DNA from 3 places in the Shewanella sp. HL-SH4 genome. Region 2 is predicted to be linked to each of the others. Evidence: predicted binding sites of a transcription regulator. Region 2 holds the regulator's gene; each other region holds the start of a gene.
What was found. The regulator sigma-54, encoded in region 2, starts transcription at its own class of promoters, with help from an activator protein. The targets are predictions, from matches to a motif close to GTTGGCACGNNNNTNGNNT.

Region 1: a site for sigma-54 is predicted at 4,240-4,258, ahead of ACRWQL_RS15460 (YggN family protein). Genes of this name have one in related genera too.
Region 3: a site for sigma-54 is predicted at 2,400-2,418, ahead of ACRWQL_RS12995 (TorF family putative porin). Genes of this name have one in related genera too.

Annotation. Positions count from the first base shown of each region.
Region 1 is NZ_CP195037.1:3,285,028-3,293,011, forward strand. Features, by position in the region: gene ACRWQL_RS15430 (YceI family protein) at 1-270, shown strand, start outside; gene ACRWQL_RS15435 (oxidative damage protection protein) at 568-843, opposite strand; gene mutY (A/G-specific adenine glycosylase) at 846-1,964, opposite strand; gene trmB (tRNA (guanosine(46)-N7)-methyltransferase TrmB) at 2,124-2,840, shown strand; gene ACRWQL_RS15450 (50S ribosome-binding protein YggL) at 2,867-3,193, shown strand; gene glsB (glutaminase B) at 3,194-4,108, shown strand; gene ACRWQL_RS15460 (YggN family protein) at 4,344-5,195, shown strand; gene ACRWQL_RS15465 (LysR family transcriptional regulator) at 5,664-6,605, shown strand; gene ACRWQL_RS15470 (DUF885 domain-containing protein) at 7,049-7,984, opposite strand, start outside.
Region 2 is NZ_CP195037.1:1,603,835-1,611,818, forward strand. Features, by position in the region: gene kdsC (3-deoxy-manno-octulosonate-8-phosphatase KdsC) at 1-532, shown strand, start outside; gene lptC (LPS export ABC transporter periplasmic protein LptC) at 529-1,089, shown strand; gene lptA (lipopolysaccharide transport periplasmic protein LptA) at 1,076-1,663, shown strand; gene lptB (LPS export ABC transporter ATP-binding protein) at 1,660-2,391, shown strand; gene ACRWQL_RS07960 (RNA polymerase factor sigma-54) at 2,552-4,045, shown strand; gene hpf (ribosome hibernation promoting factor) at 4,072-4,359, shown strand; gene ptsN (PTS IIA-like nitrogen regulatory protein PtsN) at 4,362-4,805, shown strand; gene rapZ (RNase adapter RapZ) at 4,802-5,659, shown strand; partial or broken gene ACRWQL_RS07980 (HPr family phosphocarrier protein) at 5,693-5,969, shown strand; gene ACRWQL_RS07985 (hypothetical protein) at 6,319-6,468, shown strand; gene ACRWQL_RS07990 (transposase) at 6,500-6,748, shown strand; gene ACRWQL_RS07995 (ABC transporter substrate-binding protein) at 7,130-7,984, shown strand, end outside.
Region 3 is NZ_CP195037.1:2,740,625-2,748,608, forward strand. Features, by position in the region: gene ACRWQL_RS12985 (PDC sensor domain-containing protein) at 19-981, shown strand; gene ACRWQL_RS12990 (PA3496 family putative envelope integrity protein) at 1,085-1,261, opposite strand; gene ACRWQL_RS12995 (TorF family putative porin) at 1,606-2,292, opposite strand; gene ACRWQL_RS13000 (HU family DNA-binding protein) at 2,624-2,896, opposite strand; gene ACRWQL_RS13005 (response regulator) at 3,020-3,817, opposite strand; gene ACRWQL_RS13010 (hypothetical protein) at 3,920-4,315, opposite strand; gene ACRWQL_RS13015 (DUF4240 domain-containing protein) at 4,382-4,891, shown strand; gene ACRWQL_RS13020 (hypothetical protein) at 5,018-5,320, opposite strand; gene ACRWQL_RS13025 (DUF3016 domain-containing protein) at 5,628-6,170, shown strand; gene ACRWQL_RS13030 (GGDEF domain-containing protein) at 6,167-7,915, opposite strand.

The DNA of each region.
Region 1 (7,984 bases), 1.7 Mb from region 2:
CCGCAGGCTAGTTTTAAATCAACGTCGGTAGAAGATAAAGGCGAGGGTAAGTTTGTTGTTAATGGCGATTTTACCTTTAACGGTGTGACTAAGCCTATAGCGATTGATGCGGTGATGATTGGCGAAGGTGACGACCCATGGGGCGGATACCGTGCAGGTTTTACCGGAACAACCAGCTTTAAAATGAAAGATTACGGTATAAAAATGGATCTTGGCCCTGCATCTGCCAATGTCGAGCTTGAATTAGTTGTTGAAGGGATCAAGAAGTAATAAAGTCATAATTAAGATATAACGGCTAATCTGTAATAGTTTGGCTGCTTTAGTATCAGAAACGGCCTGTAATCTAGATTACAGGCCGTTTTTATTTGAGCAATTAAACTACTGCAGATATCAAGTGATGATAAATATCAGTCATTATATTTAACGCTAGGGAATGGGTTGTGAGCTCTTTGTTGATACAGGCACGTTTAAGGTTACATAGATGAAGGAGGTTTCTAGCCGGAATAGCATCAATAAAAAAGGATAAGTAAATAACTTATCCTTTAATCAAAAGCAGAAGGAATTGAATTAATCTTCGGCTGGTGGCACATAGCCTTCGATTTCAACGTCTTTGCCTTCAAATAAGAAGTTAACCATTTGCTCTTCAAGAAACTTACGGTCCTCAACATTCATCATGCTAAGTTTTTTCTCATTGATCAACATGGTTTGTTTTTTCTGCCACAAACCCCACGCTTCTTTGCCAATATTATCAAAGATACGTTTACCCAGATCGCCTGGATAAAGTTGAAAGTCTAAGCCATCAGCTGACTTGTTTAAATGAACGCAATTTACCGTGCGAGCCATGTTTACTCCTTAACGTGAACGGGGGAAGCGACAGAATCAGACTGTTGATTTAACACCGCACCAAGATTGGCAAGAATCTTTTCTGTTGCGGCGGCTAATCCGACTTTGGCTGGATGCTTGATGTTATACCAGAGTGGTGGACTTTGTTCCATCACCCCAGTAAATTCCTGTGTGACTCTAACGTCATTTTGAGTAGACACTTCAACCATAATAGGCTGAATATCTAAATGAAAATGACTAAATGTATGCCGAAAACCGACTAAGTCAATGGTAGATTTTTGCAGCGACTGTAACGCTAAATACTGCTCTATTGATGCTTGGTCATCAAATTGTGGAAAACACCACAATCCGCCCCAAATGCCAGTAGGTGGACGTTGTACTAATTGTACTTGGCCTTGATGAAGCATGACCAGCATCCAAGCTTGTTTAGTTGGGATCGTCTTTTTAGGCTTTTTACCCGGATATAGGCTTTGTTTGCCACTAAGTTGAGCAATACAATCAATGGCTACTGGACAAGATGCGCATTGAGGTTTGCTTCTGCTACAAATGCTAGCGCCTAAATCCATCATAGCTTGATTGTACTTTTGCACATCATCACTTGGGGTTAACTGTTCCGTTAACTGCCACAGGGCTTGTTCAACGGCCTTTTGTCCGGGCCATCCTTCAACAGCACCATGTCGAGCCAATACGCGTTTAACATTACCGTCTAAAATAGGGTGGTGCTGGCCAAGTGACAATGACAAAATGGCTCCAGCGGTTGAACGGCCAATGCCCGATAATGCTAGCACTTGTTCAAATTCAATGGGAAATTCACCCTTAAACACATCGCGAACATGAATAGCGGCTTTATGCAGGTTACGGGCTCTGGCGTAATAGCCAAGGCCAGTCCAAAGATGAAGCACTTCATCCTGTGGCGCATTTGCTAAATCGACAACGGTAGGAAACCTTGCCATAAATTTTTCGTAATAGGGGATCACTGTTGCAACTTGGGTTTGTTGTAACATTATCTCTGAAACCCATACTCTATATGGGGTTTTATTGATCTGCCACGGTAATTTTTTACGACCGTGAACATCATACCAAGCGATAATACGCTCAGCGAAAGTGGCTGCTATTTTCATGCGGGCAGTGTAGCGATACGCCTATAATCAAACAAGGTTTATATAAACAATTGTTAGTAGATTAGGTATACTGTGCCGCTGAAATAAAAAATTTAAGATTAACTATTATGATCCGGGCCGTTTCGTTGGAAATTGCACCATTGTAATAAAGAGGCAAAAATGAGCGACGTTACCACAGCTGAATTTAATGAGGAAGGTAAGTACCTTCGTAAAATCAGAAGCTTTGTATTACGTGAAGGCCGTTTAACTAAAGGTCAGTCACAAGCTATTGAATCACATTGGCCAGCTATGGGGCTTGATTACAGTCCTGAAGCATTAAATCTCAGCCAAGTATTTGGCCGTGAAGCTGATACCGTATTAGAGATCGGTTTCGGTATGGGAGGCTCTTTAGTACAAATGGCTAAAGCTGCTCCTGAGCTTAACTACATAGGCATTGAAGTACATAAACCAGGTGTTGGCGCATGTTTAGGCGATGCGGGTGAAGCGCAAGTGACTAATTTACGCGTATATCATCACGATGCAATGGAAGTGTTAGAACACAGTATTGCAGATGGTTCATTATCACGTGTGCAGTTATTCTTCCCGGATCCTTGGCACAAAAAACGTCATAATAAACGTCGTATAGTGCAGCCTGAATTTGCGCAGCTAATACGCCGTAAACTTAAAATTGGTGGCGTATTTCATATGGCGACCGACTGGGAAAATTACAGCGAGTATATGCTTGAAGTAATGCAAGTTGCTGAAGGTTATAAAAACCAATCAGCCACTGGCACAGTGGTTGAAAGACCAGATTATCGTCCATTAACAAAATTTGAAGCACGGGGTCATCGCTTAGGCCATGGTGTTTGGGATATTATGTTCGAACGTATTAGTTAATAACGTCTAAATTAGGAGACAGTATCATGGCAACAAATCGTAGCCGTCGTTTACGTAAGAAATTACGAGTTGATGAGTTCCAAGAGTTTGGTTTTGACATCCAATGGACGTTTGAAGAGTCTGTGTCAGAGCAAGATATTGATAGCTTAATCGATCAATTTATTCATGAAGTGATCGAGCCACGCCAATTAGGTTTCCATGGCGGCGGACATAAAGAATGGCAAGGTATTATTGCGACTCAACACATTGGTAAATGTACCGATGAAGACATTGCAGTGATTACTGATTTTTGGAAAAGCAAACCAGTAAAAGATGTAGAAGCTACAACCTTATATGATATTTGGTGGGGTTAATTGCTAAACCAAGCATTATTACAAGAGGCGGTCGACAGTGTTCGGCCGCTTTTAGGTAAAGGCAAAGTAGCCAATTACATACCGGCATTAGCCAATATTGATAGTACTAAACTTGCAATTGCTGTAACCACAGTTGATGGTCAAACAATTGGAGCTGGAGACTATCTTGAACCCTTCTCTATCCAATCTATTTCAAAAGTATTTAGTCTCACCCTCGCGCTCAATCTTTATCGTGAAGATGAAATATGGAGCCGAGTAGGCAAAGAACCGTCAGGGCATTCTTTTAACTCACTAGTTCAAGTTGAATTAGAGCGGGGTAAACCGCGTAATCCATTTATTAATGCTGGCGCGTTAGTCATTGCTGATTTGTTACAAACCAGAAGCAGTGCACCAAAACATCAAATGTTAGAAGTGGTGCGTAAGCTGAGTATGAATCCAACTATAAGTTACGACAAAGTAGTAGCTGATTCTGAATTTGCTTTTAGTGCGCGTAATGCAGCGATTGCTTACTTAATGAAATCGTTTGGTAATTTTAACGGCGTAGTTGAAAATGTACTTAAAAACTACTTTCATTACTGTGCCTTAAAAATGAATTGTGCTGACTTATCTAAGTCGATGCTTTACCTGGCTAATCGCGGTAAAACCTTGTCAGGTGAACAATGGATAACGCCTATACAAACAAGGCAACTCAATGCACTGTTAGCAACCTCGGGTTTATATGATGGTGCGGGAGAATTTGCCTATCGGGTAGGTATGCCTGGTAAAAGTGGAGTCGGTGGCGGTATTATTGCCGTGATCCCTGGTGATATGTCTGTTTGTGTTTGGTCTCCAGAATTAGACGGTAATGGCAATTCATTGGCCGGAACCGCAATGTTAGAACATCTTTGTCAAAAATTAGGTCGCTCGATCTTTTAAACATATTTCAATCTAGATAAAAATGATTAATTTAACTAAGTTTTAGTTTTTTTGGCTAATGCAATTAAGTTATTCGGTTAATGTCATCTTTAATTTTGTTTTAAGTAACTGAAATAAAGCGGCTTGTTAATTTTGGCACACAACATGCTATGTCATTAGTAACTTATCAATAATTGTTGATTGACTGCTTCTTCTTAGTCAATTGTGATTCCCGTATAGCAAAAGGATTTATTAAATGACTCAACATAATCAAGTCACTAAAAGCACGCTTAATAGCCAGAAATTACTAACGGGCCTTATATTTTCTGGACTGATTTTTACTGCCGGCGCGTTCACCCCTGCAATGGCTAAAATGTCTTTGAACGATCAAAGCTGTAATGTCACCTTGCACTACGACGTAACTGTTGAGCCTAAATCCGTTAAGGTCAGTGAAAAGGGATTAGAAAAATACCGTGTTGAAGTTGGTCAGTTATTCGTGGAAGGAAAACCGGTAAAATTAACGGCTGCTCAGCAAAAAACATTAACTCAATACTCTGATGAAGTCTCTCGTCAGGTGCCTGAGGTGATAGATCTAGTTGGTGAAGTTGTTACCTTGGCAACCCAGGCAGTTACAATGGCGCTGACTCCGTTGCTTGGTGACGCAGCCGGTAGCCAAATCGATAAATTGATGGATGGTATTGAGCAACGTGTAGATACTATGGCTTATCAGCAGGGTGATATGTTTTTCATTGGTTCAACAGAATCGTCTTTAGAAGAAACCTTTAATGATGAGTTTGAGCAAGAAATGGAAAACATTGTCTCAAACTCAATTGGAAGTTTGATGATGAGCATGGGAAGCCAGATCATGTCTTCAGAAGGTGGATCATTCGAACAGAAAATGAATGCTTTTGCGACTAAAATGGAAAATGTAGGTAAAGATATTGAATTACAAATGGAATCACAATCTGAGGCTTTAGAAGGCCGAGCTGACAAAGTCTGCGGCGATTTTGAAAAGTTGATGGTACTAGAAAATCAACTTAGAAAAGATATTCCACAATTGGCACCTTACAAACTAGCCAGTTTAGAGGCGCAGCCTTTATCTGAATAATCTTTTCTACCTCCCTTACCCGATTAATTTTACGCGACTCAAGTGCGTTAACTTGAGGAAGACTTTGTAAATCATTGGTTTCAATGTCTTATGTATGTCACCTGACTTTCCCCCTACTAGTGCTTATTTGGCAGGGGGCTTTTTATATCCGTTATGTACCTTCCTGCAGCACCTCTTCAAGTAAACTTGCAAGTTTGTTCTGATAAAAAAATTCTCAATTATAAATATAGAGCAATGATATAGTTTTTTGTTATACTCATAAAAATTATAAGAAAAATGCACTCTATTTAAATTTTTGCTAGTTTTTCGGATAATTGGCGTAACTTTACAACCTATTGGATTTATTTAATGTTTAATAATGCTATTTAAGCCAACGGCTTCCATTGATATGACATTCATGGAAGATAAAGTGAGTAAAGAAATTGCCGAAAATCGTTTTCAATGTCGTAACAGCTTAAGGCGACTTTCATGTTAGAACTGTTAGAACCAATTGCCATTTTTACCCATGTTGCTCGTGCAGGTAGTTTTAGTGCTGCTGCAAGACGCCTTGGAATATCCAAATCTAAAGTAAGTACGCAGGTAGCTGATTTAGAACATAAATTAGGCGTGCAGCTTATTCAGCGAACAACTCGTAGTTTAAGTTTAACTGAAGCGGGTAATTTACTTTATTTACAAGGTGAAGAGCTGCTGCGCGATGCTGAACAAGCGGTTTCCAGTGTGCATAATTTGAATGATGCAACACGTGGTGTACTTAAAGTGGGAATTTCACAATCATTTGGTACCATGCATCTTATCCCTGCACTACCAGCGTTTATGGCTAAACATCCTGATCTAGAGTTGCAGGTAAGTTTGTTGGACCATAAGGTTGATGTTGTTAGTGAAGGCTTAGATTTGTTGCTAACGATGTCTGAGCAACTTCCTTTAGGCATGGTGGCTCGTCCATTAATGAAGTGCCAGTTCTTATTAGCAGCATCGCCTGAGTATGTGGCTAAGCACGGTAACATATCGCGCCCTGAACAGCTTGTTGAACACAATTGCTTAGTTTACCAAGGTGAATGGCATGAACACAGCATGTGGCAGTTCAAGCGAGGTGACGATTATTGTGAGATTGGTGTATCAGGTAATTTCCGCGTTGATAATGCACCGGCTTTAAAATCAGCAGCCGTTAGTGGGTTAGGTATAGCCTATCTTGCCAGTTATCTGATGGAAGATGAAATCGAGAAAGGCACATTAGTTCCTTTACTGACAGATTGGCAATTGACCAACAATTTACCTTTGCAAGCCGTGTATCCAAGACGTAAGCACTTAGCTCCTAAAGTTAGTGCCTTTATTGACTTCATTAAAGGCCATATTGGTACATCGCCATATTGGGACGTTAAATTCGAACATTTGTATAAATTACGTAAGTAATTTTGAAAACATTGTTCTTAAAATAGAATAAAGCCATGCAGCCCAGAATGGCTTTTTTATTTGTGTTTTTTATCAAAAGCTTAAGCTGATTGTTATGCAGTAAAAGCTAAATTGGTAAATCAATGGTTTAACCGCTGCTTACCATGGGGGTGTTGCAGTCTGTTCTTATTTGAATACAATAGATGTCAGTTGATTCGAAATGATTTGAATAAATACGATTTTGAGAAATGACCCCTTTTCATTAGCGTGTACAAATCAGCCACTTCGCAAATTTTGAGTCACGGCTGGCAGCAGTTTATAATTAAAACAATGTTAGCTTTGAAACCATCATCCTAGTTTTATTGGTTTACCCCAGACTTTGTCTGGGGTTATTTTTTTGTATAAAAAAAGCAACAACCCATGGTCGCTGCTTTATTTTCAAAACTCATCTTATTGTAACGTCGTTACTTAATCGATTTAACCCAGCGGTTCACTTTAGTTTCCAGTACATCTAATGGTAACGGTCCATATTGTAAAACGAGTGTGTGAAAGTCGCGAATGTCGAACTTGTCGCCTAATTGTTTCTTGGCGTGTTCACGTAGCTCAAGGATTTTAATCATCCCCACTTTATAAGCTGTGGCCTGTGAAGGCATAACGACATGACGTTCAACCATTTTTATGGCATCAGACTCTGCATTGGGCGTGTTTTCAACGTAGTAAGCAATACCTTGTTCACGGGTCCACTTTTTAGTGTGGATACCTGTATCTACCACTAAGCGGCAGGCACGCCATAATTCCATGGCTAAGCGGCCAAAGTCTGAATAAGGATCAGCATATAAGCCCATTTCTTTTGGGAAGTATTCAGTATATAAACCCCAACCTTCGCTATAGGCAGTGTAACGACCATACTTACGGAATTGCGGAATACCTTCTAATTCTTGTGCTATGGCAATTTGCATATGATGACCAGGAATACCTTCATGGTAAGCCAGTGCCTCCATTTGGTATTTAGGCATAGCGCTCATGTCATAAAGATTAGCGTAGTAAATACCAGGTCGTGAACCATCTGGTGCTGGTTGATCATAAAAGGCTTTTCCGGCCGACTTTTCACGGAATGCTTCTACCGGGCGTACACTCAAACTTGCTTTAGGTTTGATTTTGAATACTTCATCTATTCGAGACTCCATATTATCAATCATCGCTTTCGCATCAGTAATGTAGGCATCACGACCCGCTTGTGTGTCTGGGTAGTAGAATTGCTTGTCATCTCGCATGAAGGCGAAGAACGCTTGCAGATTACCTTCAAAGCCGACTTTTTTCATAATAATACGCATTTCATCTTGAATGCGCGCGACTTCACTTAACCCTAATTCATGGATTTGATCCGAAGTCATATCGGT
Region 2 (7,984 bases):
TGGCCCTATTAGTGATGATATTTGGCTGCGCGCTCAAAAAATTAAACTGCTTATTTGCGACGTTGACGGTGTTTTTTCTGACGGCCGTATTTACCTTAATAATAGCGGCGAAGAGTCAAAGGCATTCCATACACGAGACGGATATGGCGTTCGCTCCATATTAACCAGTGGCATTAATGTGGCGGTTATTACCGGACGAAAATCTAAAATTGTCGAAAATCGCATGACAGCTTTAGGTATCAAAGATATCTATCAAGGGATAGATGATAAATTTACTCCCTACGAGGAATTAATCAAAAAATATAACGTTACTCCTGAACAAGTAGCTTATATTGGCGATGACATGGTAGATTTACCTGTGATGAAAGTAGTAGGACTTGCTGTCAGCGTGGCCGATGGCCATCCTTACGTGAAACAACATTGCCATATGATAACCACCATTAAAGGTGGTAATGGTGCCTTAAGAGAACTCACTGATTTGTTGTTATTAAGCCAAAATAAATTTGAAAGTGCCCATGGTATGAGCATATGAATCGAACCACACTGGCTATTTGTGCATTTTTTGGCTTAGCCTTGGTATTGTATTGGCAAGTACAAGTCAAACGTAACCAAATGGCGTTAATTAAAGATCCTAGAATTGAGCGACCTGATTTTGTGGCTGACAATCTTCGCACCACAGAATTTAATAAACTCGGGTTTATTGACAGCAAAGTTAGCGCCGAGCATATGGAACATTTCACCAGCACAAATACCACTTCATTTACTGCGCCTGTACTACTTCTTTACCCTGAAAATGGTAAAGCGCAGTGGCAAATAACAGCTAAAAATGCGACCTTAGATCAACATTCAAATGAAGTCAGTTTACATAACGATGTAGTAATTGATGCCATTGATATTGAAGAACCATTACAATCACTTGAAACTCAACAAGTCACCTTTAATTTAAACACTATGATAGGTCGTTCTGAAGAGTCAGTTACCATTAAAGGTAATGGTTTTATTATTCAAGGCTTAGGGCTATTTGCCGATCTCAATGCAGAACAAATTACCTTACTCAGCCAGGTAGAAGGGACATATGAACCACATTAAGTTTTTAACCACATTGCTCGGTAAAAGCAGTGTTATTTGCACTTTAGCGATTAGTGTATTGGCAGGCAACGCCGTAGCTAAAGAAGGCGATTTGAAGCAAGAGCTTAAAATTGCTGCCGTAAGTCAACGAGCAGACGTTAAAAATAATCAAATTATTTTTAACGGCCCAGTAAAAATTACCCAAGGCTCGATCAATATCGAAGCCGATGAACTGCGGGCATTTTCAGCTGAAAACGGCCAGACTAAAACGCTCATTGCGACCGGTAACCCTGCTACATTTTCACAAGAACTTGATGATGGTCGCATAGGTACAGCAAGCGCCAATGAAATTCGTTATGACTTAGCAACAACTGGACTGTTATTAACCGGTAACGCTAAGCTAGATCAAGCAGGCAGTAAAGTGACGGGTAACGTGATCCGTTACAATATCAATGCTCAGGAACTTATCGCTGAAAGTACCGGTAAAGGTGAAGATCGTGTTATTACCATTATTCAACCGGAAAATTTCCAAAATGATGAGTCACCAGCACAAAAATTACCTGAAATCCCGTTAAAAAAGCAAGGTAACCAATGACCCAAATTACCTTAACAGCTGAGAATTTAGCTAAAAGCTATAAAAGTCGTCAAGTGGTTAAAAGTGTCAGCTTAACTGTAAAAACAGGCCAAATTGTCGGACTACTTGGTCCCAATGGCGCAGGTAAAACGACCACGTTTTATATGGTTGTTGGTTTAGTCAAAAGTGACCATGGCCGCATTTTAATTGATGACGATGACTTAACTGCTGACCCAATGCATTTACGTGCGCGAAAAGGTATTGGCTATTTACCACAAGAAGCCAGTATTTTTAGAAAGCTCAGTGTGCAAGATAATATTATGGCCGTGTTGCAAACCCGAAAATCGATGACTTCGGATGAGCGAATTCAGGAATTGGAGCATCTTTTAGAAGAATTCCATATTACCCATATTCGCGATAGCTTAGGCATGTCGCTATCTGGTGGTGAAAGACGACGGGTAGAAATTGCACGCGCTTTAGCAGCCAATCCTAAATTTATATTGTTAGATGAGCCCTTTGCGGGTGTTGACCCTATTTCAGTGATTGATATTAAGAAAATTATTCTTCAACTCAAACACCGTGGCCTAGGCGTATTAATTACTGATCATAATGTCCGTGAAACACTTGATGTATGTGAGCGGGCATATATTGTTAGCCAGGGGAATTTGATTGCCGAAGGCACCCCAACTGAAGTACTCAACAATCAGCAAGTTCGAGCAGTATACTTAGGCGAACAATTCAAGCTATAGTTAATCTAAATAGGACCTGAAGCACTTGCTTGGCAAAATGTTTCTGGCGACTAAGTTAATTGATCGTGTATAGGTAAAGTAAAACCATTTGTTAAAAAATTGCGACTATCACTCACTTTAATCAGTGTAGAAAGCCGAATTCTTCTAGGGATCAGCAGTAATGAAAGCTTCACTCCAACTTAAAATGGGTCAGCACCTCACTATGACCCCACAGCTGCAACAAGCTATACGTTTGCTGCAGTTATCATCTTTGGAGTTACAGCAAGAAATTCAACAAGTATTAGATTCCAATCCTTTGCTTGAAATGGAAGATGAATTTTCAGCACTTAGCAACAAAAATGATAACTCCAAAGACCTATCAGAAACTGACTTCAATGAAGTAAGCGCACCTGTAGTCGAAAAAGACACTTCAAATGTCGACACCGCAGAGTCAATGACTAAAGAGCAAATGTCTGAAGACTTGCCAATGGACACTACCTGGGATGAAGTGTACAGCGCCTCCCCAATGGCAAGCCCTGGTTCGGGTTCTGGCAGCATGCCAAATGATGACATGCCCTTCCAAGGTGAAACATCCGAAGGATTATACGAGCATTTAGAATGGCAAAAAAATCTAACCCCTTTTTCTGAAACAGACCTCGCTATTGCCACTGCCATTATTGATGCCATTGATGACACAGGTTATCTCACCCAAAGTACTGAAGATATTTTAGAAGCTATGGGCGATGATTCTGTCGAATTAGACGAAGTCGAAGCGGTACTAAAACGTATACAACATTTCGACCCTCTGGGTGTCGCCTCACGTAGCTTAAGTGAATGTTTATTGATTCAACTTGTTCAGTTTGCACCAGACACGCCCCATATCGATAATGCCAGAATGTTAATCAAAGATTATTTAGATTTGATTGCTGGACGTGATTTTCGCACACTCATGCGTAAAACTAAGCTAAAAGAAGATGAGCTGCGCGAAGCAATTGAATTAATTCAATCTTTAAATCCACGTCCTGGCACAATGATCACCCCACCGGATGATGAATATGTTATCCCAGACGTGTCAGTGACCAAAAAGAATGGCCGTTGGGTCGTTGAATTGAACCCTGATAACATGCCAAAAATAGGCATTAATCAACAATATGCCGCCATGGCAAAAAGCAGTAAGAGTTCAACAGACACTCAGTTTATTCGAGGTCACTTACAAGAAGCCAAATGGTTTATCAAAAGCTTAGAAAGCCGCAGCGACACCCTGCTTAAAGTATCCAATTGTATTGTGCAATTTCAGCAAGGTTTTTTTGAGTACGGTGCTGAAGCCATGAAGCCTATGGTGTTGAATGACATAGCTGAAGCTGTCGAAATGCATGAGTCCACTATTTCGCGTGTCACCACACAAAAGTATATGCACACACCGCGCGGACTGTTCGAACTTAAGTATTTTTTCTCTAGCCATGTCAGTACTGATGATGGCGGAGAATGTTCGTCTACAGCAATTAGAGCTTTTATTAAAAAGCTGGTTGCTGCTGAAAACCAGAAAAAACCACTAAGCGACAGTAAAATGGCAGATCTTCTGGCAGAACAAGGGATTAATGTTGCACGTCGCACCATAGCGAAATACCGCGAAGCGATGATGATCCCTCCCTCAAACCAACGTAAGAGTTTATAATCTACCTAGGCAATTGGAGGATAAATATGCAAATCACCTTAACGGGTCATCATATTGAAATTACTGAATCACTAAGAGAATATGTCACAAGTAAGTTTACAAAACTTGAACGACATTTCGATCAGATCAATAATGTCCACGTAGTATTAAATGTCGAAAAGCAACAACAGATAGCTGAAGCAAAAGTCAGCTTGAATGGAGCTGAGGTATTTGCGACATCTGAACATGCTGACATGTATCACGCTATAGACGCCCTGATTGATAAACTCGATCGTCAGGTCATTAAACACAAAGAGAAATTAACTAAGCATTAATGATGGAACTTAGTACCATCCTGCAGCCGGAATGCACCTCCTGTGCCACACCGGGCAGTAAGAAAAAGGTACTGGAGCTTATCAGCGATTTAGCTGCAGCCCAGTACCCATCCCTCTCTTCACAAGAGATTTTTGAAAGCCTAGTGGCTAGAGAAAAAATGGGTAGCACAGGAATAGGCTCTGGCATTGCAATCCCGCATGGTCGTTTAACGTCCATCGTTCACCCTATCGCGGTTTTTATAAAGTGCGAAGAAGCGATTTCATTTGATGCTATCGACAAACAACCAGTGGATCTCTTATTTGCATTACTGGTGCCAGCAGACCAGTGTCAGCAACATCTCAGTACCCTATCCTCAATGGCTGAAAAGTTATCGGATAAACATATTCTTAAGCAGTTACGAAAAGCAAGTAACTCAACTGAACTCTATCAGGTTATCACAGCATGAAATTAGTCATTGTATCCGGTCGTTCGGGCTCAGGTAAATCTGTCGCACTTAGGGTACTAGAAGACCTAGGTTACTATTGCGTTGATAACTTACCACTGCCCTTAATTGGACGGCTATTAGAACAGCTTAGAAACACCAATGAACTGGTGGCTATAAGTGTTGATGTTCGAAATATAGAAGAGCAAGGTAAAGTATTACAGCAGCAGCTAGCGTGGTTATCTGAGGATACGGAAGTCATAAGCTTTTTTTTACAGGCAAGTGATGAGGCACTACTAAAACGTTACAGTGAAACCCGACGACTACATCCTTTATCGAAAAAGAATATGTCCCTACAAGATGCGATTCAATTTGAAGGTGAGCTACTAGCGCCTATTTCTGAATACGTAGACCATTTTATCGATACATCTAAGCTAAATATTTATCAACTTAGTGATCAGGTACGTGAAATTTTAATGGGCAGTGTTGATAAAGAGTTAGTGATCAATTTTGAGTCATTTGGTTTTAAATATGGCATGCCCGCCGAAGCCGATTTTATGTTTGATGTACGCTTTTTACCTAACCCACATTGGGAAATAGAATTACGCCCCTTTACTGGATTAGATGAACCGGTACAGGAATTTCTTGGCCAGCAACCGCTGGTAAATAAATTCATTTGGCAAATAGAAAACCTATTTGAAACATGGATGCCCCACTTAGAGCGCAATAACCGCAGCTACCTAACCATAGCTATTGGTTGTACCGGTGGCCAGCATCGTTCAGTTTATATCGCCGACCAGCTTGCTAAACGTTTTTCAAGTGGTAAAAAACATGTTGTTCAAGCAAGGCACCGAGAGCTTATAAATAAGCACAAATAATCGCAATAAAGTTACTTGTCGGAACTTAACTAAATGAGTCTTTTACAGCGCCAAGTCATCATATCAAACAAGCTTGGTTTACACGCACGAGCGGCGACCAAACTGGCTATTCTTGCTAATGCATTCAATGCCAATGTTACCCTGATCCAGGGTGATAAAAAAGGCCAGCGCCGCCAGTGTTTTAGGCTTATTAATGCTTGAAAGTGGCTTAGGTAAAACCATAGATATCATAGCTGAAGGGCCAGATGCACAATCAGCGCTTGATGCTATATGCGATTTAATTAATGACAAGTTCGAAGAAGGTTGTTGATCCTAATCACTTCCCCCAGCGATTGAATCTACGTTTTCATCATGAACCCACCTTTGCTTTAAAATAGCTAACCGTGTTTAATTTAACTTATTGAGTTGCTCGCTTAACCAGAGTTAAGTTGAGGTTAAATTAATGCAGTTAGGATAATTTAAATCTCCCTCCGAATTAGTGCAATTGCACCATTATATTGCATACCCTACGACCACCACAGAAACCATAAAATCATAAAACATTGAAAAAAAATAAAAAATAAATAAAAAAATAGTTGGCACGCTCTTTTCATATAGTAATTAGTACCTACAAAGTGGTACTAGATTTAAAGCTAGCAAGACTTATTGGAGAGAGCACTATGCGAAATACACAATTAACCTTAAATACGATTAATACTGTTTTTGGACATACTCTTAAATTGGCTAGCCCAATTTTTACAAAAATTCAGCAACACTACACATTTTTTGCCAATGTTGGTTTTAGTCAATGGGAAGTTGAAAAACGATAAATATCGGCATTCAAAAAAGTGGACTTTGATTATGAAAAAATACCTAAGCAATCGTTATCCAGACACACTAATCAATCAAGTGGTTAATCAAGTCACTCACCATAATCGCTTGTTATCAGAAGTAGCCAAGGAATATGGCGTTTCATCTAGAGTGGTATACCAATGGGTAAAATCAACGACTGAACCCGTTGAGGTTAAAAAAGATCTAATCACAGAACAAATAGCCTCTTTACAAAGGCAAATCCAAAGCTTAAATAAACAATTGCAAATGATTGCATAAACCAGTTTCGGCAAGGGTGTTTGGATATATTCAATTATTCCCCAGTAATTGGATATATCAATACAAACAACAACCACGCATAATAATATGGCGCTAGAAGCCTAATAGTGACGCACTAACGCCCTTGCCACTTTATCCGCACGACAATCCACAAGAGAACCCACAAGACAATAATTAGGCTAAGCCTCATTTAGCCCCTTAATAGTGAGTAATATTTTTACCGTTAACGCCAGCATTAAGATAATAAGGATTAGTCAAATTCAGATTATAACTACGACTTTTTACTTACTTCTATAATAATTAACAGTTTTTTACTCAACAATTTAGCGAACATGTCTTTTAGCCACTACACTTACCATTATTAACTAAAATCAATTATGTATGAAATTTCAACTCCCAGTATTTATGTTGCTTGTTGCACTATTATTCGCATGTCAGCCCGATCCAACGGTTACCCCACAAAACAATACGGTTAATGTTATCAAGATTGCAGTGTCTAATACTCCCTTATCGGCGCCTTTATTTATTGCACATAAAAAGGGTTTTTTTAAGCAGCATGGCTTAAATGTTGAATTAATAGGACACGAAGGTGGGGTAAAATGTTTTGAAGCACTTATCACTGAACAAGTCGATTTTGCCACCGCCTCAGAAACTGTAGCTATGTTTAATAGCTTCTATCGTAGCGACTTTGCTATTTTAACCAGTTTTGTAGAGTCTGATAATGATATTAAATTAATCAGCTTATCCGCGAAAAAGTATCAAAATCTAGCGAGTATTAAAAATGCCAAAATAGGTATCATCAAAGGTAGTGCCAGTGAATTCTTTTTTGATAGCCTGCTGATACTTCATCATCAGCAAGACTTGCCTTTAGAAAGAGTCTACCTGAAACCTAATGAGCTATTAGCTGCGCTAGAAAACGGTGAGGTAGATGCTATTTCTGCCTGGGAGCCATTGGGTTATCAAATATTACAAAAGAGTCAAAGCGCTAATCAGGTTATGAGTACCAAAGGGCTGTATAACCTATCGTTTAACCTGCTCGGGTTAAAGCAAAATCAAGTTAGTCTGAAAGATCGTCAAAGTTTACTTAAAGCGCTCAGTGATGCAATTGACTTTATTAGCGAGAACCCTACTGAATCGCAACTCATTGTCAGTCAAACATTAGACATGGATTTGCAACAACTGCGTTATTTATGGAAGGATTACTCTTTTCGAGTATCATTAAGTAATGCGTTAGTT
Region 3 (7,984 bases), 1.1 Mb from region 2:
GTAAAGAGGGAGTGATATATGGCTGCAATGAGTTTTTTAAGTGTTATCGAACGTTATCATGAGCATGAATCGGTTATTCATGAATTATTGGATTCCATTTTATTAGGGTTAAGTGACGCATCTATATTTCAGAACCCGACCTCAGACAAGGTGTTTAATGAGCTAGCTAGAAGTTACCCTTTTGTGCAATTGCTGTATCTACTTGATGAAAATGGCACTCAAGTGAGCGACAACCTTGTGGTGTCTAAAGGCAAAGTTAAATTATCTGATAAAGGGCGCGATACCGACAGAAGCCATCGTCCCTATTTTACAGGTTTAGCCGAGCAAGACAGTACTCGCTATATTACTAGCCCATATTTATCGAATACGGGTGGAGGCCTGTGTGTAAGCGCCTCAAGACAGCTGTTAAATGCTAATAGCCAGCGCGTCATTGTAGTGGTTGATATTAATCTCACTCAGTTGATTGAGTTTATGATGGGTGACAGCGCAAGACGTAAAATGACGCCAATATTTAAAGCCGTATATAGCTGCATTGTGTTGGGATTATTTGTATTAGTTAGTGTATTAATGTGGACGGTAGTGTCTGATATTTATCGCTTGCTGTCTGAGCCGGCGCAAAATGATCCGTTACTGCCTTTTGGTATTATTATTTTTCTAACCCTCGCATTAGCGATTTTTGATTTGGGTAAAACGATTTTGGAAGAAGAAGTGCTAATGCATAAAGATATATTTCGTCATAGTTCAACACGGCGGACTATAACGCGTTTTATTTCCACCATCTTAATCGCAATTTCGATAGAAGCTTTGCTAACTATGTTCAAAGCTTCTTTAGGAGAGAAACAATATATTGAGCCGGCAATCATGATGATGTTAGCTGTAGTTGGCTTGTTAGTTGGGCTAGGTATTTATGTTTATTTAGGGGCTAGGGCGGAGCAATTGTTGACTCAAAATCAACAACAAAAATTTAATCGCTTATCTTAAAAGTTTAGTTTATTTACCGCTATTAAAAAACAAACCATCGTGTTAACGGCTTACTGATAGCGGTTGTAACGATGGTTTTTTTATTTGTGTGATGATTATATGACTAAAAGAAGTCGTCATCACCAATGGCTTTTCTAAGTTGTGCTTGCTCAAGAAAATCTTCTAAACGCCTTTTGACTTGACGTTTATGTTGCAAATTTTCGGCTCCCTTAGCACTTCTTGGTGAAGTCATCGCTTCAATTTCTGTATCGTCAGGCACTCTTTCAGTGATATTAGCCATAATAAAACCCTCATAACCAATGGTAAACAACAGTACTAAACCAATGAGCTCTTTCTAACCAAAAAATTATCCTTAGAAAAGCAAAATATATTGTTCAAGCTGAACAGTTTTTTTTACCTTCACTATTTGAGCTTAGCAGTTATTTTCTGGCAAGCTAATTGAGAGATATAAAAGAGGGAAAGTACACGGCTTTTTATTTTAAGATTGACGATCATTGGACTCGTCATTATTAGGGTAAGGTTTAAAAATAAAAACGCCACCCTAAGGTAGCGTTAACGCAACTTAACATGCCAATGAAAATTGCTTACCTACTAGATTAGCAAACAATTCACATTGTTGTACTGCTATAGATCAAAGCCGTATGAATAACCTAAAACGACTTTTGCATCGTCATCTGCTAAATCTGTGTTAGAAACCATGAAAGATACTGTGCCGACATCTGTGTCAGCGCTCAGTGACACGTTGTAATCAGAATAGGTTTCGCTAAATAGGTCTTTAACGACATCACCCTGTGAATAGCCATAATGAACGCCTAAGCTGACTTTCTCTGTTAAAGGGAAGCTGGCATTAGCTTGTAAGTAACTCCAATCAGTTTCGCTGTCAGCGCCAGAAACCCCAGAATCAGCATTGACCACTTTTGAATAACCTAATTCTAGCCATTTCCAACCTAATACAAATGAAACTTCACCAAAATCATAGCTGCTATCAGCATCAGGGTAGGCGTAATATAAATAGCTTACGTCGTAAGTGAAATCTTCAGCAAACTCTCCAGCATAGCCTGCATAAAAGTCCGCTTCATAGGTTGCTGCATCACCAAAGTCGACATTTGATGCCCAAGTGCCAGCATAAAAACCAGACTCGTGTGCGTAATCAAGGCCACCCTGCACAGCAACCGCATCATCTGTCTGGGTGACTCCGCGCCATAAGTAGTTAGACGTTGCGCCAATATTAGCGGATACTTCGGCAAAAGCTGTGCTGCTGAGTAATAGTGTGCTTGATAACGCAACTGCTTGTAATAGTGATTTTTTCATCATCTTCCCTCAAAGTTTTATTATGCATTTAACACTGTGTATGTCAGGACTTTAAAACTTCATATATCGAGACAAAGTGTTAAATGTTGGTTTATCTACTCTGAGTTAAGCGAAGGTTGTGCCAATGTTTAAATGTCATGCATATCATGGTGTTATAAAATCTTGAGTACATTAAAAGCCTATTGGTTGCTTTGTAATGGTGCGGCATTGCACTTGGGTTGTGCAGTAAGCTGATCTGGCGATGTTAATTTGAGGATTGCCCGATTTGACAGAAATAGGGCATAAAAAAACCTCCGAAAGGAGGCTTTTAAAAATAACAGTTAACTTATTTTTAGTTAACGCTATCTTTTAACGTTTTACCAGCTTTGAACTTAGGTACAGTTGCAGCGGCAATTTGAATTTCTTTACCAGTTTGCGGGTTACGACCAGTACGTGCAGCACGTTGTGAGGTTTCAAATGATCCAAAACCAACGATAGAAATTTTTTCGCCATTTTTCATCGCTTCAGTTACCGCTGCTTCAAATGATTTTAATGCACGGCCAGCTTCTGCTTTAGTTAGATCTGCGTTTTCAGCAATTTTTGCAATCAGTTCACTTTTGTTCATATTGATATTCTCTGCTTTCCATAGAAATGTTTTTAAAAACGTGGTTAACATGCCATAAGCGTTGACGCTTTAAAAGTATTTTGTCCGATAAAAGGGTAAAAAGACTGTGAAATACCCACTATGCTACTCTTCAAGCAGTTGATATAAGATCCGTTTGACTAAATTAGGTTCAAAAGGCTTATCACAAAGGGCATTAACCCCAGCGCTGGATACGTTACTTAAATGGGTGTCATTAGCCTCAGACGATACCATTAAAATAGGAATGTGTGACTGTTGGCTTTCATTACGAATATATTGCGTTAGCGCTAATCCATCAACACTGGGCATGTTGTAATCGGTAATCACTAAATCATACATATTATGCTGCATTAGATTAATAGCCTGCTGACCATCTTCTGCTTCAGTAATAACTTTAATCCCTAAATTACCAATGGTACGTTTAATCACGTTACGCGCTAAACGACTATCATCAACGACCAATACTCTCAGATTATGCACATCAAAATGGCTCAAATCTAATTCGTCATTACTGATTAAATCTATGGTTGAGTTTAATGCGCGAGCCAAATGGTCTGAATTGAAAGGCTTGGGTAAAATGGCAACCACACCTGACTGTCTAAAAATTTCAAGTTGCTCGCGGCGGCATTCACTCGATACCAACATAAACTGAATGTCTTGGTATTCTGGTTTTTGCTTGATATACGCGAGTAAATCCGTTGCTTCGCCGTCAGGAAAGTGTAACGCGCTAGTAATTAAGTCAGGCTTATGACGAGCTATAATCGCTTTGGCATCTTTAAGAGTTGTAGCGGTTTGAATGCTAACAACGCCTTCTTGCTGTAATCGAGACATAATTATTTTTCGTTGAGTCTCAGAAGGCTCAAGCAATAAAATAGATAATTCGCTAGGGGATAAACTGTGCATTTATTGAACTCTTATTATTTTGTACCACTAGATAGACTATAGCATAGACATATAAGTAGATTACTATCAAATACGTCCTCGAAAATGAGTTTCAAGTGGTCTTTAAATGCCAATATTATTTAAATACTGACGCGCTTTATGGTTTAGTGCTGCCCACCACTGCAACGTGACTAGACTTATAGCAGCGCTTGCCACTATCCAAATAGGAATGATTTGGCCATTAAATTCAATTTTCACGTCCTCGGGAGTGATTTGATACGCGATTAACGCAGTAGTTCCTATTGCAATTAACACTAATGTTTGCAGCCCTAGGTGAAAAAAGAGCACTATTTTAGCCCATTTCGCGCGGATCAATAGACCCACTAATACGGGTAAAACACCAAGGGTTAATATGTCAAAAGTCGCATATTGAGTTGCACGCCAAAGGGCGATAATAGTAAATAAACTGTATAAAGCAATCAGTAATATAATGCCCAAGGGGCGCTTAACCTGTGTCATTTTGTTCACTTGGTTTAATGGATTTAGGATAGAATATCGCAATTTAATGGATATTGGGAAAGTTCAATGACTGAAACACAATTTTGGCAACTGGTTACCCGCAACCATGCAGACCAGTCTTCTGAACAAATCGTACAGCAATTACAGCAGTCACTAGATCCTTTAGATGATGAGTCATTAAAAGCATTTGATAAAATGTTTGGTCAGCAATTGCGCCGAAGTTATCAGTGGGCTATTTGGGGCGCAGCTTATATTGTGACGGGCTGTGATTCTGATTATGCTTTTACTGAGTTTCGTTGTTTTATTTTGTCATTAGGGCAAGAGTGGTATGACAAAATTATTGCCCAACCGGATAGCTTAGGTGATTTGGCGCAATGGCCATTAAAAGATAATTATGCTTATCCGTTTATTGAAGATTACGATTTAGTTGCGGGTCAGTTATATGAAAGCCGTAATGAAGATGAATTACCGTTTGTACCTTCAGGCAATAATACGCCTGTGGGTAAAAAGTTTTCGACTAAGCCTAAAGTGTTAAAACAGTCTTACCCTAAATTAACTGCGCGATTCCCATTCTAACTCAGACTGTTTGAGGTTTAAACATGGCCTAAATGAGTCGAGCCCTACACCCCATAGTCGAAAAAGCCCTGACAAGTCAGGGCAATTTAGATACCTATTGAGAGTCGCTTTATGTTGGATTCGCGGCTACTTTATACAAGTAGATGTCTCATTATCATAAGATAAATCATATTGTTGACAAATTTTAGCAACATACTGGCTTTCTGCTTTGGCTACTTGTTGAGTAAGTTTTTGTTCTAACTTTAACTCTAATAGCTGTTCATTATTTTGTATTTGTTGACTCAATTGAGTGCTGTGCTGCTCCATAACGCCTCCGTGAAGGTTGGATTCATTGGCTTGGCTTTGAGCTGAAACGGCTAGGCCCACGACAAGAGTGGCGAATAAAGCGGCTAAAGAAACACGTTTTGTTGAATTAGTGATCAGTTTCATTGTTATGACTCCGTAGCATTAATATTGATTAGTCACGACGTTAGTTCCTTGAACAATCGCTAGTGTAAAGACGCTGTCTTTTTGTTGGAGTGATAGTAGCTTCAGTTTGTTGAACCAAAGCTGAACGAAGCATAAAAAAACAGCTGAGTTAGATTTTTACGTTTTTAGCTGTTTAAAAACAGTGCTTTAATTTACATTCTTGGAATATGCTTTATGTTAAGCAAATGTACAGGTTCATTTTGTTAAAGTAGTTTCATCAAGTAAACAAGCTATCTAAATCTATTTAAATTTTGCCTGGAGGCATATTATGAACATTAACTATTTATTGGTAGTAGGGACATTCGTCAGTAGCGTGGCAATTGCAGAGGAAGTGGAAGTGGTTAGCCCTATCACTGAGACTGGCATTGTTAAAGTAGAGTGGCTAGAGCCTGATAACTACAATGACATTAAAGCCTCAAATGAGTTGCAATCGCGTTTTGAAAATAGATTTTTTGAGACCATAACTAAAAATATTAATAAGCAGGCAGAGAAAACACTTAAGCCTAATCAAAAGCTTGAAATGCAGGTTTCTAATGTTGATTTAGCGGGTGATATGCGTCCTACTTTTGGTGCAACAACTGGCGACTTGCGGGTTGTTAAAGAGCTATACCCACCAAAAATGACCTTTACTTATCAAATTTTGGAAGACAATAAAGTCATTATTAGTGGCGATGAAAAATTGACTGACATGAGTTTTCTGAGCCGTATAAGTCGAATCAATGAACGTCCTTTTTCGGCGGAAACGACTATGCTAAATGATTGGCTAAAACGTACGGTTGCCCCACAACTTGAGGCACCCAAAGCGCTTTAAGCGACATGTAATTCCATTATTTGGTCCGATAACAGGTAAAGTCCGCTAACGGCGAGTTTTGCCTGTTTTTTTGCTTGAGCACTTAATGTCGACAATTGATGCTCTGTCGCATGAGTGGTAATGCTTGGAGGTAATACCCCTATACATAATGAAATCAATGGGTGATGTTGCAATTGTCCATTTCTATCCTCTGTAAATATGCTTTGGCTTTGTAAGTGTTCGTCGCGATAAAATTCACTCTTATGCTGATTAAATTGCTCAATAATGTGTTTGCTGTGATCTATGGTATTGTCACAAGTGCAAATCATCACAAAATCATCCCCACCAATATGCCCTACAAAGCAGCGGTCGCTTTGATACGGCATTAATAGTTTCGCTACCACCTGAATAACTTCATCCCCACGACAAAACCCATAAATATCGTTATATGGCTTAAAGTGACACAAATCTAAATAGGCTAAATAGAATGGTTTTCGTTGAGTTCTTAACAGCTTAAGTTCCTCTTGAATAGGCACGTTACCAGGTAAATTAGTCAATGGGTTTGCGTGTCGAGCCATTTTTATGCGGTGTTCAGTGATTCTTTGCAGTAAATCTTTGGTATGACCGATACCGATGAGTTTTTGATTGCGGGTAATAATAAATTGCTGAGCGACTGTATTAGCGTCTTCTGATGTTAATAATTGACTGACTTCAGATAAAGGCCGATTGGCGTCAATTTGTAACACAAGAGTGTCCATTACTGCACTTGCTGGATGATTTTCATGCAATGCACGTCCGTATGGCGTGCTAAATAGCTCTAATAACGTTGCGCGGTTAATAATGCCATGAGGAATTTCATCCTCGATTATAACAATAGCTTGTAGTGCAGGTTGGTCTATAAACTTTTGACTAAGTTGCTTTAGCTGGGTTGTTGCTGAAGTGGTAATTGCGCTATGACAAATACTTTCCGCTGTTTCGCAGTATCGGGTGCGAGGCATGCTAGGCGCAATAACCTGGGGTTGATAATATTCCTGTGTCGGCTGTGTTTCAGGTCTGCCAAGTAGATATCCTTGGCAATAACTTATCCCTAACTGAGAAAGCATAGTGAGCTCTTCTTTTGTTTCAATGCCTTCGGCAATCACTTTGCAGGTTAAGTTTTGGCATAAATCGACAATTGAGCGAACAAACTCTTGTTTTACAGGGGTAATATCTATTTGATGAATAAAATGGCGATCAATTTTAACATAATCAGGTGCGAGTTCTGACCATAGTCTTAAGCCTGAATACCCCGCGCCTAAGTCGTCAATGGCGGTGAGGAAACCTTGATTTCGATAATGATTTAAGCAGGATTTGAGTAAGTCGATATCATCAGCGGGGTATTGTTCCGATAGCTCTATGACAACATCATTGGGTGATAAGCCTAATTGCTTAATGAGCTTTAAGGTGGCGCCTTTGGGGTGTGCCGGATCGAGTAATGCTTTTGGCGATATATTAATGAATAACTTGCCCGGCAATTGCCGCTGTTTAAACGCGTTAATCGATATACCGCGGCAGAGCGTTTCTAATTCACTGAGTTTGTCGCAATGTTCTGCCGTTTTAAACAGGGAAGCGGGAGAGTGCAAAGTGCTATGTTGTGGACCTCTGCTTAATGCTTCAAACCCATGTAGCTTGTTGGTGCTGATATTAAAAATGGGCTGGAACACGGCATCAATATTTTGTGTATCAATGATTTCATTTAATGTATTACATAAATCGATAGAAGACATGAGGGGGATCTTACAACGGATGATGGCTTATCATAATCTTCATCAATGACAGATTTATGTCATATATCC